Regions from separate parts of the Serratia sp. D1N4 genome, predicted to be linked through region 1. Evidence: predicted binding sites of a transcription regulator. Region 1 holds the regulator's gene; the other holds the start of a gene.
What was found. Region 1 encodes ArgR, which controls arginine synthesis, uptake and breakdown. Its sites were predicted from a motif close to ANTGAATAAAAATACANT; they were not measured.
Positions count from the first base shown of each region.

Region 2: a site for ArgR is predicted at 4,719-4,736, ahead of argF (ornithine carbamoyltransferase). Genes of this name have one in related genera too.

Region 1 covers NZ_CM137274.1:492,369-500,418, forward strand. Annotated here, with positions in the region: gene ACX1CU_RS02100 (tyrosine-protein phosphatase) at 1-499, shown strand, start outside; gene fbp (class 1 fructose-bisphosphatase) at 591-1,595, opposite strand; gene mpl (UDP-N-acetylmuramate:L-alanyl-gamma-D-glutamyl-meso-diaminopimelate ligase) at 1,768-3,147, shown strand; gene yhcN (peroxide/acid stress response protein YhcN) at 3,339-3,602, opposite strand; gene argR (transcriptional regulator ArgR) at 4,008-4,478, opposite strand; gene mdh (malate dehydrogenase) at 4,944-5,882, shown strand; gene ACX1CU_RS02130 (helix-turn-helix domain-containing protein) at 5,949-6,209, opposite strand; gene ACX1CU_RS02135 (DNA-binding protein) at 6,391-6,744, shown strand; gene ispB (octaprenyl diphosphate synthase) at 7,006-7,977, opposite strand.
Region 2 covers NZ_CM137274.1:653,580-661,629, forward strand. Annotated here, with positions in the region: gene ACX1CU_RS02770 (ABC transporter ATP-binding protein) at 1-2, opposite strand, end outside; gene ACX1CU_RS02775 (ABC transporter permease) at 1-804, opposite strand, end outside; gene ACX1CU_RS02780 (ABC transporter permease) at 813-1,868, opposite strand; gene ACX1CU_RS02785 (ABC transporter substrate-binding protein) at 1,880-3,448, opposite strand; gene argF (ornithine carbamoyltransferase) at 3,676-4,695, opposite strand; gene rraB (ribonuclease E inhibitor RraB) at 4,858-5,286, shown strand; gene miaE (tRNA isopentenyl-2-thiomethyl-A-37 hydroxylase MiaE) at 5,334-6,095, shown strand; gene ACX1CU_RS02805 (TetR/AcrR family transcriptional regulator) at 6,332-6,931, opposite strand; gene ACX1CU_RS02810 (GMC family oxidoreductase) at 7,105-8,050, opposite strand, start outside.

The DNA.
Region 1 (8,050 bases):
GTGTAGCCAGGTCGTTAACGCCACGGCTCTCGGCCTGCCTCAAAACTACCATCAGGTTTCCGCGGATTTATACCGTTCTGCCCAGCCTGACTCCGCGCAAATGCAGGCGTTGGAGCAGAGCGGCATCAAAACGGTTCTCAACCTTCGTCAGTGGAATGATGATGGCAGCGAAGCGAAGGGAACACATCTGGTACTGCGCCGGGTGCCGATGAACGCTGCGGTTATCAATGATGACATCGTGGTCAGTGCGCTGCGGGAAATTCGCTTTGCCCAGAAGCCGATGCTGGTTCACTGCTGGCACGGCAGCGATCGTACCGGGCTGATTGTGGCGATGTATCGGTTGGTGTTTGAACATGCTGCTAAAGCGGATGTGCTGGCTGAATTGCGAAAACCAGAATACGGCTATCACGAAAGCTATTATGGCGGCATTGCGCGCTACCTGAGCGATGTTGATGTTAACCGGATACAACAGCGTGTTTTCAGCGCTCCGGCAAGCTGACAGCGGATGATACATAGGGTCAGAGATTTTGGTGGGCAAGGCAATGGATCCTGGCAGCAGTTATCTCGCTGCCAGGAAAACCGAAAAGGGCTTATTCGTCTGGGAACTCGGCGATAAAGCACTCTGCTTGTTCTACCATCGACTTAGTCCCCACGAAGAACGGGGCACGCTGGTGCAGTTTTTCCGGCACGATATCCAGAATGCGTCTTTTGCCGTCGCTGGCTTTGCCACCGGCCTGTTCAGCCAGGAGCGCCATCGGGTTGCATTCATACAGCAGGCGCAGCTTGCCTTGCGGGTGGCTGGCGGTGCTTGGATAAATGTAGATACCGCCTTTCAGCAGGTTACGGTGGAAGTCGGCAACCAGTGAACCGATATAGCGTGAGGTGTAAGGGCGCTGCGTCGCTTCATCCTGCTCTTGGCAGTATTTGATGTATTTTTTCACCCCGAGTGGGAACTTGATGTAGTTACCTTCGTTGATGGAATACATACAGGCTTTTTCCGGGTAGCGCACTTTCTCGTGAGAGAGACAGAACACCCCCAGAGACGGATCGTAAGTAAAGGCATGTACGCCATAACCGGTGGTGTACACCAGCATGGTGGATGAGCCGTACACTACGTAACCGGCAGCAACCTGAGCGCTGCCAGGCTGCAGGAAGTCTTCTTCGGTAACAGGAATACCGATCGGTGTGATACGGCGATAGATCGAGAAAATCGTACCGACTGAGACGTTGACATCAATGTTGGACGAACCGTCCAATGGATCCATCAGCACCACATACTTGCCATTTTCAGCCCGCTCGCCGTCGAATATGACGATATCGTCTTCTTCTTCAGAAGCGATACCCGCGACTTCACCGCGTGCTTTCAGTGCTGCTTTCAGTTTTTCGTTGGCGAACAGGTCCAGTTTCATCTGAACCTCGCCTTGGACGTTGGAAATGCCGCTGGTACCCAGAATATCAACCAAACCGGCCTTGTTGATATCACGGTGGATGATTTTGGCGCCCAGTTTAATTGCAGAAAGTAGTGCAGTCAGCTCGCCAGTGGCGTGAGAGAAGTCGTGCTGTTTCTCGACGATAAATTCGCCTAACGTTTTCATGACACAATCCCTGAATCTACGGATGGATAGCGGTTTGTTAACAAACCGCCAACGTTTATCGTCAGCCAGTGTAGCCCAAAGCATTACGCCATTCATAGGCAAATCCATTTCTTCTAGGCGATTCTGAGCGTTAGAATAAGCACTAAATCGATGCACTCAAATGAGAAACCTAATGCGCATACATATTCTTGGGATCTGCGGCACCTTTATGGGTGGGCTGGCAATGCTGGCGCGTTCGCTTGGACATGAGGTTACCGGCTCAGATGCCAACGTTTATCCTCCGATGAGCACGCTGCTGGAAAATCAGGGGATCGATCTGATCCAGGGTTACGATCCGGCACAGTTGGATCCTGTACCGGATCTGGTGATTATCGGCAACGCGATGACCCGTGGAAATCCTTGTGTGGAAGCGGTGTTGGAACGTGGCATTCCTTATGTTTCTGGTCCGCAGTGGTTGCACGATCAGGTGCTACGCGATCGTTGGGTGTTGGCGGTGGCCGGTACGCACGGTAAAACCACCACCGCCGGGATGGCGACCTGGATCCTGGAAGCCTGCGGCTATCAGCCGGGTTTTGTGATTGGTGGCGTGCCCGGTAACTTCGATGTTTCTGCCCGTCTCGGTGGCAGCCCGTTCTTTGTTATCGAGGCTGATGAATACGATTGTGCCTTCTTCGACAAACGCTCCAAGTTTGTGCATTACAGCCCGCGTACGCTGATCATGAACAATCTGGAATTCGATCATGCTGACATTTTTGACGATCTGAAAGCGATCCAGAAGCAGTTCCACCACCTGGTGCGCCTGGTACCGGGGAAAGGCAAAATCATTCTGCCGGACAATGACGCGCATCTGAAACAGGTGATGGCGATGGGATGCTGGAGTGAGCAGGAATTGGTCGGCGAAGAGGGGGCCTGGCGCGCGCACAAGTTGACCCCAGATGCCAGCCATTACGAGGTTTTCCTCAATGGCGATAAGGTCGGTGAGGTTAACTGGGCGCTAGTGGGTGAACACAATATGCATAATGGCCTGATGGCGATTGCGGCAACCCGTCACGTCGGCGTACAACCCGCCGATGCCTGCCGCGCGTTGGGTGATTTCATCAATGCTCGCCGTCGCCTGGAACTGCGTGGCGAAGCCAACGGCGTGACGGTCTATGATGATTTTGCCCATCATCCTACCGCTATTCTTGCCACGTTGGCCGCGCTGCGTGGCAAAGTGGGGGGCACCGCACGTATTCTGGCGGTATTGGAGCCCCGTTCCAACACCATGAAGATGGGGATCAGCAAAAACGATCTGGCCCCTTCGTTGGGGCGCGCTGATGAAGTGTTCCTGTTCCAGCCGCATCACATTCCTTGGCAGGTAGCCGAAGTGGCTGATGCCTGTGTGCAAGCGGCGCATTGGAGTGCCGATCTCGAGACGCTGGTGGAGATGATCGTCAAAACGGCGCAGCCAGGTGACCATATTCTGGTGATGAGCAACGGCGGATTTGGCGGTATTCATGACAAACTGCTGGCGGCTTTGGCTAAAAAGGCCGAGCCGAAAGAAGCCTACTGAAGAGACTTCTCTCATCTATCACGTTATGGCCGCGAAAGCGGCCTTTTTTACGCCGATAAAAAAGCCCTCGCGAGCGAGGGCAATAGGGTTCGTTGAATAGGACGACGAGGTTTTCTAGGAAAACGGCATTTATCTCAGAACTCGGCAGTGGCAGTGACGAGGGCAGTTCAGCAAATGCGTTTTCTTAGTGATTACTTGTAAATTTCAGCAGTGGCGTGGAAGTTACCTTCGTTGCGTGCTTCGATCACACGATACGCGGTTGCCCCTTTGGCATCGGCTTTGGCAGACAGCGCCTGACGGATATCTGAAGGCGCTGCACCGACACCGCTGACGGTGATGGTACCTACGGATTGCAATTTTTCGGCCTGCGATGCATCAATGGATTGTGCTGCAAAAGAGCCAAAAGAAAGCATAGAGAGAAGGCTGATTGCTGCAATGGTGGTTTTAATTTTCATGATTAATCCTCTTTGTATTCTTTTATCAGTTCCAATGAACTGTGATTTACGTCACGAAAATGAGTATACATCTAGTAACTACAAAAATTAATAGCCCGCTAACAATTTATAGTGAAACTTTATTCGTTCATCACTATTTTTAAGAATCTAATGGAATAAAAGGCGATGATAAAATGAGCAGTTGATGTTAAATTTATGTAATTTCAACAGGCTAAGTGCTTTTGACTAAAAGTGCGGAATATCACAGATACTACTGATTGCTCACGCGAGAATGTCATTGAAATGTGCTGTAAGTCGGTAAAGAAGCAGTTTTAAACGTGGGGGAGTAGGTCGAGGTGCGAGCGTTATGGCGAGAGAACGTTAACAAAATACGGCCGTCAGCCCTATTTTGTTAACGGAATAGCATCACAGTTCTTGTTCGAACAACGTAAGAATGGCTTCAAACAGTTGGCGTGCGGTAAACGTGCTGGCGGGGGTGACGAAGATCGTATCATCACCGGCGATAGTGCCGAGGATCCCTTCGGATTTGCCCAGGGAATCCAGCAAGCGCGCAATTAACTGTGCGGCGCCTGGGCTGGTATGGATCACCACGATGGCATCATTGTGATCGACATCCAGCACCAGATTCTTCAGCGGGCTGGTGGTGGTGGGCACACCGAGTTCCGCCGGAAGGCAATACACCATCTCCATTTTGGCATTGCGTGTGCGCACCGCGCCGAACTTGGTCAGCATGCGAGACACTTTGGATTGGTTAATGTTCTCGAAGCCTTCTTCTTGCAGCGCTAAAACGATCTCGCCTTGAGAACTGAATTTTTCTTCTTTCAATAACGCCTTGAACGCTTTGATCAGATCTTCCTGCTTTGCGGGATTACGCATTCTGCACCGTGGAATGTTGACAATGGATGTCATTATTATGCATATAAATGAATTTTTATGCAATATTGACGTGCCAAGATAAAAGAGTAATGCGCGGAAAATAAGGAAGGGCCGGGATTTTAACAAAATCCGCACCTCATGAATATGCCCGTTGGGCGTGGGAAACGAGTCAGCTCCCCGGTAAAGAAAATGTTATTAAAATGATGTTGTTCTGATGTTATGTAAGGGTGTAATGTAACCGCCGGTTAACTCGCCCGTGAAGAACCTCGCACTATTTTCGATTAGTGTGCGCTATGCCCTTAATGCGTAAGCTATTTAATCTAAAATGATCGCGACATCGGCCATTTTATTGCGCCAGCTCTAAAACCGACTGTTAATAGGTTGTTTTTAAAGGTGTAATAAATTAAGGTCCGAGACCAAAGAATTCACGGCGCTTTTATATTTAAGATAATAAAGGAGTATAGGATGAAAGTTGCAGTTCTCGGTGCTGCTGGCGGTATCGGCCAGGCCCTCGCCCTTCTACTCAAAACCCAGCTTCCTTCAGGTTCTGAACTCACCCTCTACGACATTGCCCCTGTTACCCCAGGCGTTGCCGTTGACTTAAGCCACATCCCAACCGCAGTTAAAATTAAAGGCTTCAGTGGTGAAGATGCAACTCCTGCGCTGCACGGTGCCGATGTGGTGCTGATTTCTGCCGGTGTTGCTCGTAAGCCTGGTATGGATCGTTCAGATCTGTTTAATGTGAATGCCGGTATCGTGCGTAACCTGATCGAGCAAGTGGCTAAAACCTGCCCGAAAGCCTGCATTGGTATCATCACCAACCCGGTGAATACCACGGTAGCGATTGCCGCAGAAGTGCTGAAGAAAGCCGGTGTTTACGACAAGAACAAACTGTTTGGCGTCACCTCGCTGGATATTATCCGTTCCAACACCTTCGTGGCTGAGCTGAAAGGCAAAAAGCCGGAAGAGCTGGAAGTACCGGTCATCGGTGGCCACTCTGGTGTGACCATTCTGCCACTGCTGTCGCAGATCCCTGGCGTGAGCTTTACCGCGAAGGAAGTGGCTGATCTGACCAAGCGTATCCAGAATGCGGGTACCGAAGTGGTTGAAGCTAAAGCCGGTGGCGGTTCAGCAACCCTGTCTATGGGCCAGGCGGCTGCGCGCTTCGGTTTGTCTCTGGTGCGTGCGCTGAGCGGCGAGAAAGGCGTGGTGGAATGTGCTTATGTTGAAGGTGATGGCAAGTATGCCCGCTTCTTCGCACAGCCACTGCTGTTAGGTAAAAACGGTGTTGAAGAACGTAAAGACATCGGTGCTTTGAGCGCGTTCGAACAACAAGCGCTGAACGAAATGCTGGACGTGCTGCACAAAGATATCGAACTGGGCGAAAAATTTATCAATAACTGATAGCGCCAGTTCGATTAGCTTTACAAAAGCCGCCGGAACAACAGTCCGGCGGCTTTTTTATTTGTCTCATGATTTGATACGACTTTTTCGATCCAGCAGACGCTGCGTGTGCGGATCAAAATACCGGCTTGGCCAAATTTCCGCAGGATGAACATTCAATGCGTCGGCAATCAGCCATTCTCCTTTCGGCCAGGGGCGTGACAGCGCATTGGCGAGGGTGGATGAGCTTAGCCCTGCCTCGCGTGAAACCGCTGCCAATGTCGTCCCTCTCTTCTTTAATGCCGCTATTACGTCTGCTGGATGCCAGTCTGGGTTCCGTGAATTCATGTTTACATTCCTTTTTTGATTAGAGAAAGTTCTGTTAGTGGTATAACTAACAGGTCAGAATTAATCGTTTGAACAACATGAAGCGCTTATTCAGAAACAAGAATACCACTAAGTTTCTAAAAAACATCTTATGGTTTCTGAAAAATTTGTCTTGCCACACTATTGTCCAGAGATAATGGCTATGAAAAACGAGTGGTTTGCTGCCAAGGAGCTTACAGGCATCGCAGGATTACCTTCTTCTACACAGGGAATCAATCTGATGGCTCGGCGCGAAGGCTGGGTCAGCCGCCGTCGTAAAGGCGTGCAGGGAAAGGCGTTGGAGTATCATATCGACAGCCTGCCGACTGGCGTGAGGAAATTGTTGGTACTGCGGGAAGAACCGGCGGCCTATGAGGTGGAACGGCAGGATCCTTTGGCGGTCTGGATTGAATATTACTACCACCTGTCAGACAGCGAGCGGGCGCAGGTGATGGCATTCCTGATGCGCGAAGGCGTCGGAAGCCTGTTGGCGTGGATTGCCGAGCAGAACAAGTAACGCGAATCATTGTGTGAAGTGTTTCACAAACACCGTATTCCTGCGGCCAAGTGTTTTCAGTGCGGCTTTCGTTTTATCTTCTCTTTGGTCAATAAGCCTGCCTTGAGTTATCGCGGGACAATTTTCTTGTGTGGCAACTACATAGTGAATGGTATGACTAACGGATGGGCATTAATCGTTTGTTCCACTGGAACTCATTAATGAAGAGAATTAATAGGCCTGGAATCCAGACCTATTTGAATATTAGGAAAGGGTTATTTCTTAAAAATCGCGCTGAACCGCAAGATGTGCTAATCCTTCGAGCGCTGCACGGTGTGGCGACTCCGGCAGCACCTGCAACGCAGCAATCGCTTTGTCCGCTTCTTCTTCTGCGCGTTGGCGGGTGTAGGTCAGAGAACCACACGCCTCCATGGCGGCCAGAACCGGCTCCAGCAGATGGCGGCCATTCCCCTGCTCAATGGCTGTGCGGATCATCGCTGCCTGTTCTGCATTGCCATTATGCATAGCGTGCAGTAATGGCAGCGTGGGTTTGCCTTCATTAAGATCGTCACCGGTATTTTTGCCCAGCGTTACCCCATCGGCACTGTAATCGAGCAGATCGTCGATCAACTGGAACGCGGTACCCAAGTAGCGGCCATAGTCCTGCAGTGCTTTTTCTTCTGCCTCACTGGCACCGGCAAGAATGCCCGATGACTGGGCTGCTGCTTCAAACAGGCGGGCGGTTTTGCTGTAGATCACCCGCATGTAGCTTTCTTCAGTAATGTCAGGGTCGTGCACGTTCATCAATTGCAGCACTTCGCCTTCGGCAATCACGTTGACGGCCTCAGACATCAGCGCCAGCACGCGCAGCGATTCCAGGCTGGTCATCATCTGAAAAGCTCGGGTATAGATGAAGTCTCCAACCAGCACGCTGGCCGCATTGCCAAACGCTGCATTGGCGGTAGCCTTGCCGCGGCGCATATCGGATTCATCCACCACGTCATCATGCAGCAGCGTGGCGGTGTGAATAAACTCGATCAGGGCTGCCACGGTAATATGCTTATCACCCTGATAGCGCAGCGCCCGCGCCGCCAGCACGGCGATCATCGGACGAATGCGCTTACCGCCACCGCTGATAATGTAATAGCCAAGTTGATTGATGAGCGTGACATCGGAATTCAACTGTTCGAGAATTGTTGCGTTCACGGCCGCCATATCTTGCGCGGTTAACTCAGTAATTTGTTCTAGGTTCATTGTATTTTTTCAGCTGTGTTTCTGTTCACCGCGATGAGATCGCTGCTCACATCGGTATAGGGCGGTCACTGTC
Region 2 (8,050 bases), 160 kb from region 1:
ATGATGCGGATCCAGTAAGTCGCGCAGGCCATCGCCCAGCAGGTTAAACGCCAGGCTGCTGATCAGGATCGCACAGCCAGGGATCGCAGCGATCCACCATTGATCGAAGATCACCTGCATGCCGTCGGCCACCATCGAACCCCATTCGGCCATCGGCGGTCGTGCTCCCAAACCGAGAAAACCCAGCCCGGCAGCGGCGAGAATAATGCCAGCCAGATCGAGCGCCAGCCGGACGACGGCAGAAGGCAGGCACATCGGCAGAATATGGCCCCACAGCAGGCGCGGCCCCTGAATGCCCATCATTTCGGCGGCGGCCAGATAGTCGCTTTTGCGCAGCAACTGGATCTCGGCCCGCGCCTGACGGGCATAGGCGGGCCAAGTGGTGAGTGCCAGCGCCAGTGCGCCGTTGACCAACCCTGGCCCGAGCATCGCCACAAAGGCGAATGCCAGAATCAGCCGTGGCATCGACATCACCACGTCGGTAAAACGCATCAATACGCGCTCCAACCAGCCGCCGTAATAGCCGGAAAGCACGCCGATCAGCAGACCGAGCGGCAGGGTAATCACCGTCACCAGCAGCACCAGCCCGAACGTTGGTCGGGTGCCGTAGATCAGGCGTGAAAGCACATCGCGGCCATAGCCATCGGTGCCGAGCCAGTGGCCTGCACCCGGTGGCAGCAGGCGGTTGGCGGCGTTCTGCCAGTTAGGGTCAACCGGGGCCAGCCAGGGGGCGAACAGGGCGATCAGCACCAGCGCCAGTAGGATCAGCGCACCGCAGGTGGCAGAAGGGGAACGTTTGAGCATCGCGATCGTCATCTTGGCCGCGTCCTTGGGTCGATCGCGCGTACCAGCAGATCGGTGAGGGTGTTGATCAGCACAAAGCACAGGCCGATCAGCAGGGTACCGCCCATGATGGCGGTGGTATCACCGGCAAACAGCGCGGTAGTGAGGTAGCGGCCAATACCGGGCCAGGAGAACACTGTTTCGGTCAGCACCGCGCCTTCCAGCATGCTGGTGTAAGACAGAGCGATCACCGTCAGCAGCGTGCCGCCGATATTCGGCAGTACATGGCACAGCATTATGCGCATCTCGCTGGCACCCTTGGCGCGCGCCAGCGTGACGTATTCTTTATTCAGTTCACTCAGGCAGGCCGAGCGCGTCAGGCGGGTGATGCTGGCCAGTGAGTAATAGGCCAGCAGGCAGACCGGCAGCACCAGGTGCGCCAGCGCATTACGCACCGCGCTAATATCGCCAGAAAGCCAGGTGTCGATCAGCGCGAAACCGGTTTTGCTCTCCACGCTGTATTGGTAGATATCGTCCAGCCGCCCCGGCCCGGCGCTCCACTGCAGTTTGGCGTAAAACAGCAGCAACATCAGCAGCCCTAGCCAGAAGATTGGCACCGAGTTGCCGAGCAGGGTGATAAAACGCACGAAGATATCCAGCTTGCTACCGGCAAAACGGGCGCACAGTACGCCGAACAGCACGCCGAGCGGTGCGCCAATCACCAGAGACAGTGTGGCAAGTTCCAGTGTGGCGGGGAAGGCGTGCAGCAGATCCTGCAACACCGGCTGACCGGTGGCGCTGGCGGTGCCGAGATCGCCATGCGCCAGCCGCTCCAGATAGTGCCAAAACTGCACCGGCAATGAGCGATCCAGCCCGAGCTGATGTTTTACCTGTTCATAGGTGGCGGCGCTGGCGTGATCGCCGACGATCTGCAACACCCGATCAACCGGCGATAGCGCCGAAAGCAGAAAGGTGATTAACAGCAGGCCGAACAGGGTCAGCACCAGCGTAAGCAGGCTCTGGGCCAACCCCCAAATATGACGCCGGGAAGGGCTCCCCGGCGTGGGTTTTATTGCTACCGACATGACAATCCTGATTATTTGCTGACGCGATCGTAGTAAACCATATCCGCATTCAGGCCCTGTTGATAGCCCTTCACGTTATCGCGCAGCACCACCTGCGTTTTGGCCTGATCGATAAACACATAAGGCGAACTGCGTTGCAGCTCCTGCTGCATGGCGGTATACAGCGCGCTGCGCTTGGCCGGATCGGCTTCTGCCACCGCCGCCAGCGTTTTCTGGTTCAGCTCTGGGATCTGCCAGCCGTTCAAGCCTGCCACCGTGCTGCTTTTGCCGTCGTTATAGGCAAAGGCGCTGGCGTTGGAGTGCGCGTCGAAGTAATCCGGGATCCACAGGCGGATCGCCGCCTGGTGCTGCTTGGCACGCACGCGCGCATACACCTGGCTGCCCGCCGCAGGCAATAGCTCAAGCTTTACGCCGCCCTGGGCAAAGCTGGCCTGCAACGACTGGGCAATGGTGATAAACGGCGGTTTGTTTTCCACGTCCAGCGTCAGGCTGGCGTTAGCGATCCCGGCTTTTTCCAGGATCGCCTTGGCTTTAGCGGGATCAAAACTGAACGGGTTATCTTCCAGCGCACCCGGCAAACCCACCGGCAGGAAGCTTTGGTGTACGAAGTATTGCCCTTTCAGCAGATCTTTCGTGATGCCCTGATAATCCACCAGATAGCGCGCGGCCTCCCAGAACGCCGGGTTATTCAGCAGCGGATTGGCCTGGTTGCCGCTATTGAACACCAGATAGTTTTGCTCGGCGGAAGGGATTTCCAGCACCTTCACGCCCTGCTGGTTTTTCAGCGCAGCGGTCTGGTCCGGGCCCAGTTCACGCGCCACGTCGGCATCGCCTTGCTGGATCAGCAGGCGGCGCGCGCTGGGGTCTGGCACGTTTTTGATGATGATGTTGCTGAGCAGCGGCTTATCGCCCGGTGAGCTTGGGTTGGCGTCCAGCACTATTGCCTGATGCGGCTGATAAACCCGCATCTTGAACGGGCCGCTACCGGCGGAGTGCATTTTCAGCCAGGCGTTGCCGAAGTCATCGCCTTTCACGTTTTGCTGCACCGCTTTGCTGTCGACGATCGAGGCGATCGGCGTTGAGAGAATATTCAGTGCTACCGCCGGGCTGACGTCCGCCGTCCAGCTCAGTTGCACGGTATGATCGTCGATCTTCTTCAACTGCGTAGCGATATTGTCCGGCTGCCAGCCGAGCACGTTAAGGATAAACGCCGGTGACTTATTCATTTTCACCGCGCGCTGATAAGAGAAAATCACGTCGTCGGCGGTTAGCGGGTTGCCAGAGGAGAACACCGCCTGCGGGCGCAGCTTCACCGTCAGGGTTTTGGCGGCGGCGTCATCCTGCCAGCTTTCTGCCAGCACCGGGATCACCTTGGCCGGGTTGTCGCGATCGGCCTGCACCAGCCGTTGATACAGGCTTGGCACGGTCTGGATGCTGGAAAGCTCGTTGGCTTCTGCCGGATCGAGGCTGACGATATCATCCAGCGATTGGACGACCACCAGCGTATTGGGCGGCGTGGCGGCGAATGCGGCTCCGGAAAGTGCGGCGAGAATAAACAGCGGTAAGGCTTTGGCTTTCATAGACGTTTCCCTTGAGTGTACTGGCAAACCAGAACGGAGAAGAGGTTGTTATCGTTGATTTTTTTACGGTATTTCCACCGCCAAAGTGCCACGGTAGAACGTTCGTAAAAAGCAGGCAAAGGCCAATCTGTTATTTGATATGACAAAAAAGACTATATGACGCGGGGGGAGGGTTTGCTAGATAAACCCCCTCGACCTGAAGGGGTTTGCGAGAGTGTTGCTCTGGGCTAGAGCGTTTTGCTCAATGTGGCGACCATCACCGCTTTAATGGTGTGCAGGCGGTTTTCCGCCTGATCGAACACCACGCTGTGCGCGGATTCGAATACCTCGTTAGTGACTTCCATACCGCCCAGCAGGCCATACTGCTCTGCCATCTGCTTACCCAAGGTGGTTTGATCGTCGTGGAACGCGGGCAGGCAGTGCAGGAATTTCACCTGCGGGTTGCCGGTCAGCTTAACCATCGCCATGTTCACTTGGTAAGGCTTCAACAGGGTAATACGTTCCTGCCACACCTCTTTCGGCTCGCCCATTGAGACCCAAACGTCGGTATACAGGAAATCAGCGCCTTTCACCCCTTCGGCGATCTCTTCCGTCAGCGTGATTTTACCGCCGGTCTGCTGCGCCAGCGCCTGACACTCTGCTACCAGTTCCGCCTGCGGCCAGCAGGCTTTTGGTGCCACCAGACGCAGATCCATCCCCACCAGTGCAGCAGCTTCCAACAGGGTATTGCCCATATTGTTACGTGCGTCACCGATGTAGGCGAACTTCACTTCGCTCAGCGGTTTGTTCGGCATGTGTTCACGCACGGTGAGCAGATCTGCCAGCAGTTGGGTGGGGTGGAACTCGTTGGTCAAGCCATTCCACACCGGTACACCGGCGTGGTTTGCCAGCGTTTCCACCAGGTGCTGGCCAAAACCGCGATACTGAATACCGTCGTACATGCGGCCCAGCACGCGGGCGGTGTCTTTCATCGATTCTTTATGGCCGATCTGGCTGCCGCTTGGGCCAAGATAGGTGACCTGTGCCCCCTGATCGAATGCGGCAACTTCGAAAGAGCATCGGGTACGGGTTGAGTCTTTTTCGAAGATGAGCGCGATGTTTTTGCCTTGCAGGTGGCGGGTTTCCTGGCCTTGCTTTTTGGCCTGTTTTAAATCAGCAGCCAGTTGCAGCAGAGACTGGATCTCGGCAGGAGTAAAATCCATTAACCTCAAAAAGTGACGACTGTAAAAGGGGTTTATCTGGCTCATCTTCGTATATCCCTAACGTTTTAATTGAATTAAAATTCACTTTATATGTATGAATATTCAATTTCAACCCCAAGAAAGAAATCTTTCACGTTTATCATGGCAGCTGTGACATTGGTGTGTGAAAATAGAAGTATTGAAAGCCATTTTATTGAGGATAGAGGCATGGCAAACCGCGAATTGCTGGAAGAACAACGTGAAGAAACCCGCCTGATCATCGAAGAACTGCTGGAAGACGGCAGCGATCCGGATGCGCTCTACACCATTGAGCACCATTTCTCTGCCGAAAAGTTTGAAGTGCTGGAGAAGGCCGCGGTTGAAGCCTTTAAGCTGGGCTACGAAGTGACCGATGCCGAAGAGTTGGAAGTAGAAGATGGCTCACTGGTGATGTGCTGTGACGTGATCAGCGAAGTGGCGCTGAATGCTGAGCTGATCGACAGCCAGGTGGAGCAACTGGTGGCGCTGGCAGAGAAATGCGGCGTTAACTACGACGGTTGGGGCACCTACTACGAAGATCCGAACGGTGAAGACGGTGAGGATGACGAAGAAGACGGCGAATTTATCGATGAAGACGACGACGGTAAGCGCCATTAATTAATCTAAAGGGCCGGGTTCCCGGCCCTTTTCCTGTGTAATCTCAAATGACATACCATTCTCTATTAACCCCAATTCTGAACTTCCTGCATTGTGAAACCCCAGATGGCTGGATTGATGCCGCGCGCCGTCCGGAAAACCTGCCACTGTTGCTGACCGACCATATGGTTTGCGAACTGAAAGCGGCGCAGACCGGCATGTGGCTGATCCGCCGTTATGTGGCGGACAAAGAGAGCGGCGATGCACTGCTGGCACTGCTGCGGCCCTATGAGGCCTTTGTGCATGAGGAGCAGGGCGTGCCGGAAGCTTTATTCCGCCAGAGCGCTTTCACCAAGAAGATCCTGCCAAAAAACGGCTCGGCCTACGGGCAGGATCTGGTGGATAAGATGGTGCTGCTGATTAAGGAAGAGCTGCATCATTTCTCGCAGGTGCTGGAGATCATGCAGGCGCGGCAGATCCGCTATAAAAAGATCACCGCCAGCCGCTATGCCAAAGGCATGATCCGCGAAGTGCGCACTCACGATCCGGCTACCTTGATCGACAAATTAATCTGCGGCGCTTATATCGAGGCCCGCTCCTGCGAGCGCTTCGCTAAGCTGGCGCCGTTTTTGGACGACGAACTTAACCGGTTCTACGTTTCATTGCTGCGTTCCGAGGCGCGCCATTATCAGGACTACCTGACGCTGGCGCAGCAGATCGCCGAGGGGGATATCAGCGAGCGTGTGGCACATTTTGGCCGCATTGAAGCCGAACTGATCCGGTCGCCGGATAATGAGTTCCGCTTTCATAGCGGTGTGCCGGTGGGGTGATGTTTTCCCTGTAGCTCAGGGAAACATGCCTGAGCCAGACAGCCCTCTGACCACGATCAGTTGGTGTTGGGGAAACATTTTCTTCTGCATCCTTCCTCGTTCATACCAAACACAAGTCGCCTGTTTATCATGCAGGCTGACGATCACCATATGGTGGCTATGTTGAGCCTGTCTGACTTGCATGCCTGGTTCTAACATGGTTCACCCTTTCGCTGTAACAGCATGAAATGGAGGTGTTATGCTCCATTCTTCACTGACATAATCATGAATTCATTGGCTTTTTTTAGTGACTCAAGCGTTGGGGTGACTTTCCCATAGACCCGCATACCTTCCAGCATCATAAAAATTCCACTGGCAATAGTTTCTGCCGCAATATCTTGTCTGAAGGTAGCGTCTGCCTGACCTTGGGTGATGATCTGCGTGATTGCCGCCTGAATCTGCGTGAACATGTAATCCACTTTCTGTTTTACTTCTTGGTCTCCGGGCAGTAACTCATTGGCAGCAGCAATAGTGAAACAGCCTCTTTCGCCATCTGGGCCGGTGGAGATCACGGCGCAATAGTCGAGCGTTTCACGCAGGGCATCCTGTGGCGGCAGTGTGGCGGCGCGTGTTCTGAGGCGCATCAGGCCTTCGTCCATGTATTGAGTAAGGGCTGCGAGGAAGATCGCTTTTTTATCAGGGTATAGTTTGTAAATGCTGGCACTAGCCAGACCCGATGCTTTCATGAGGTCGGCAATGGAGGTAGCTCGGTATCCGTTCTGCCAAAAGCAGTCTTTTGCCTGATTAAGAAAAGCTTGCGGATCGAACTCACGTGGGCGCCCAAGATTTTTGCTCATGATTTTCTCGTAAGAGGCAGCATAGTTGCCATCATTGTAGATTGATCAATCTACAAATCAAGGAGAAAAATTTAGCTGTGTTATTGCCTCGTTGAGCAGAGAAGTCAGACAAGTCGTTGTGAGAAAGCGGAAAGTCACGGCAGTAGCGACTTTCCGCCTAGAAAAGTGGCGAGTTAAGCTATTTCACCCAAAATCAAATCCACTGCCTTTTCCGCCAGCATAATGGTCGGAGCGTTGGTGTTGCCGCTGGTGACCTGCGGCATGACCGAGCAGTCCACCACCCGCAGGCGTTCAAAGCCGTGTACCCGTAGTTGCAGATCGGTCACCGAGTCTTCGCTGCTCTGGCCCATGCGGCAACTGCCTACCGGGTGATAGACCGTCTTGCAGAAGTTACGCACGAACTCCTCCAACTGCGCTTCGTCGTTGGTCCACTGTGGCTGCGGCATCAGCAGATCTTTAATCAGCGGTTTAAGGGCGGCGGTTTGCAAAAAGCGCAGGCCAAATTTAACAGCGCGAATGCTACCGGCCAGATCGTCCGGGTGGCCAAGGTAGTTGGCCTGTAGCTTGACCGGATCGCTTGGGTTGCGGCTGCGCAATTGCACTTGGCCGCGTGCTTTGGGCTGTAAATAGCCGACTTTCAGCGTCATGCCGTGGATCGCTGGCAGTGGTTCGCCGGGTACGTCGTCCCAACTGTCCAGCAGCGGCAGGAAGTGGATCTGCACGTCTGGCCGACCATCGCCGAGGCTGTCGGTAAAGGCGGCACCTTCAAGCACGTTGGAGCTCAGCACGCCGCTGCGGAACGCCAGCCACTCGGCACCGTGGCGCAGCGCCTGCAAACCGCGATCGGCACCGAACAAACTGACAGGCTCGCGCATGCTGACGTTGATCGACATATGCAGATGATCGTGGAAGTTCTTGCCCACCGGCAGATCTGCCAGGGGCGTAATGCCTAAGGATTCGAGATGTTGGCGGGGACCAATACCGGACAGCATCAGGATCTTCGGTGAACCGACTGCGCCAGCGCTGAGGATCACTTCTTTACTGGCTTGTGCGGTGATTTCACTGCCGCCGTTCTGGCTGTAAACCACACCGGTTGCCACGTTGCTTGCGAAAGTGACG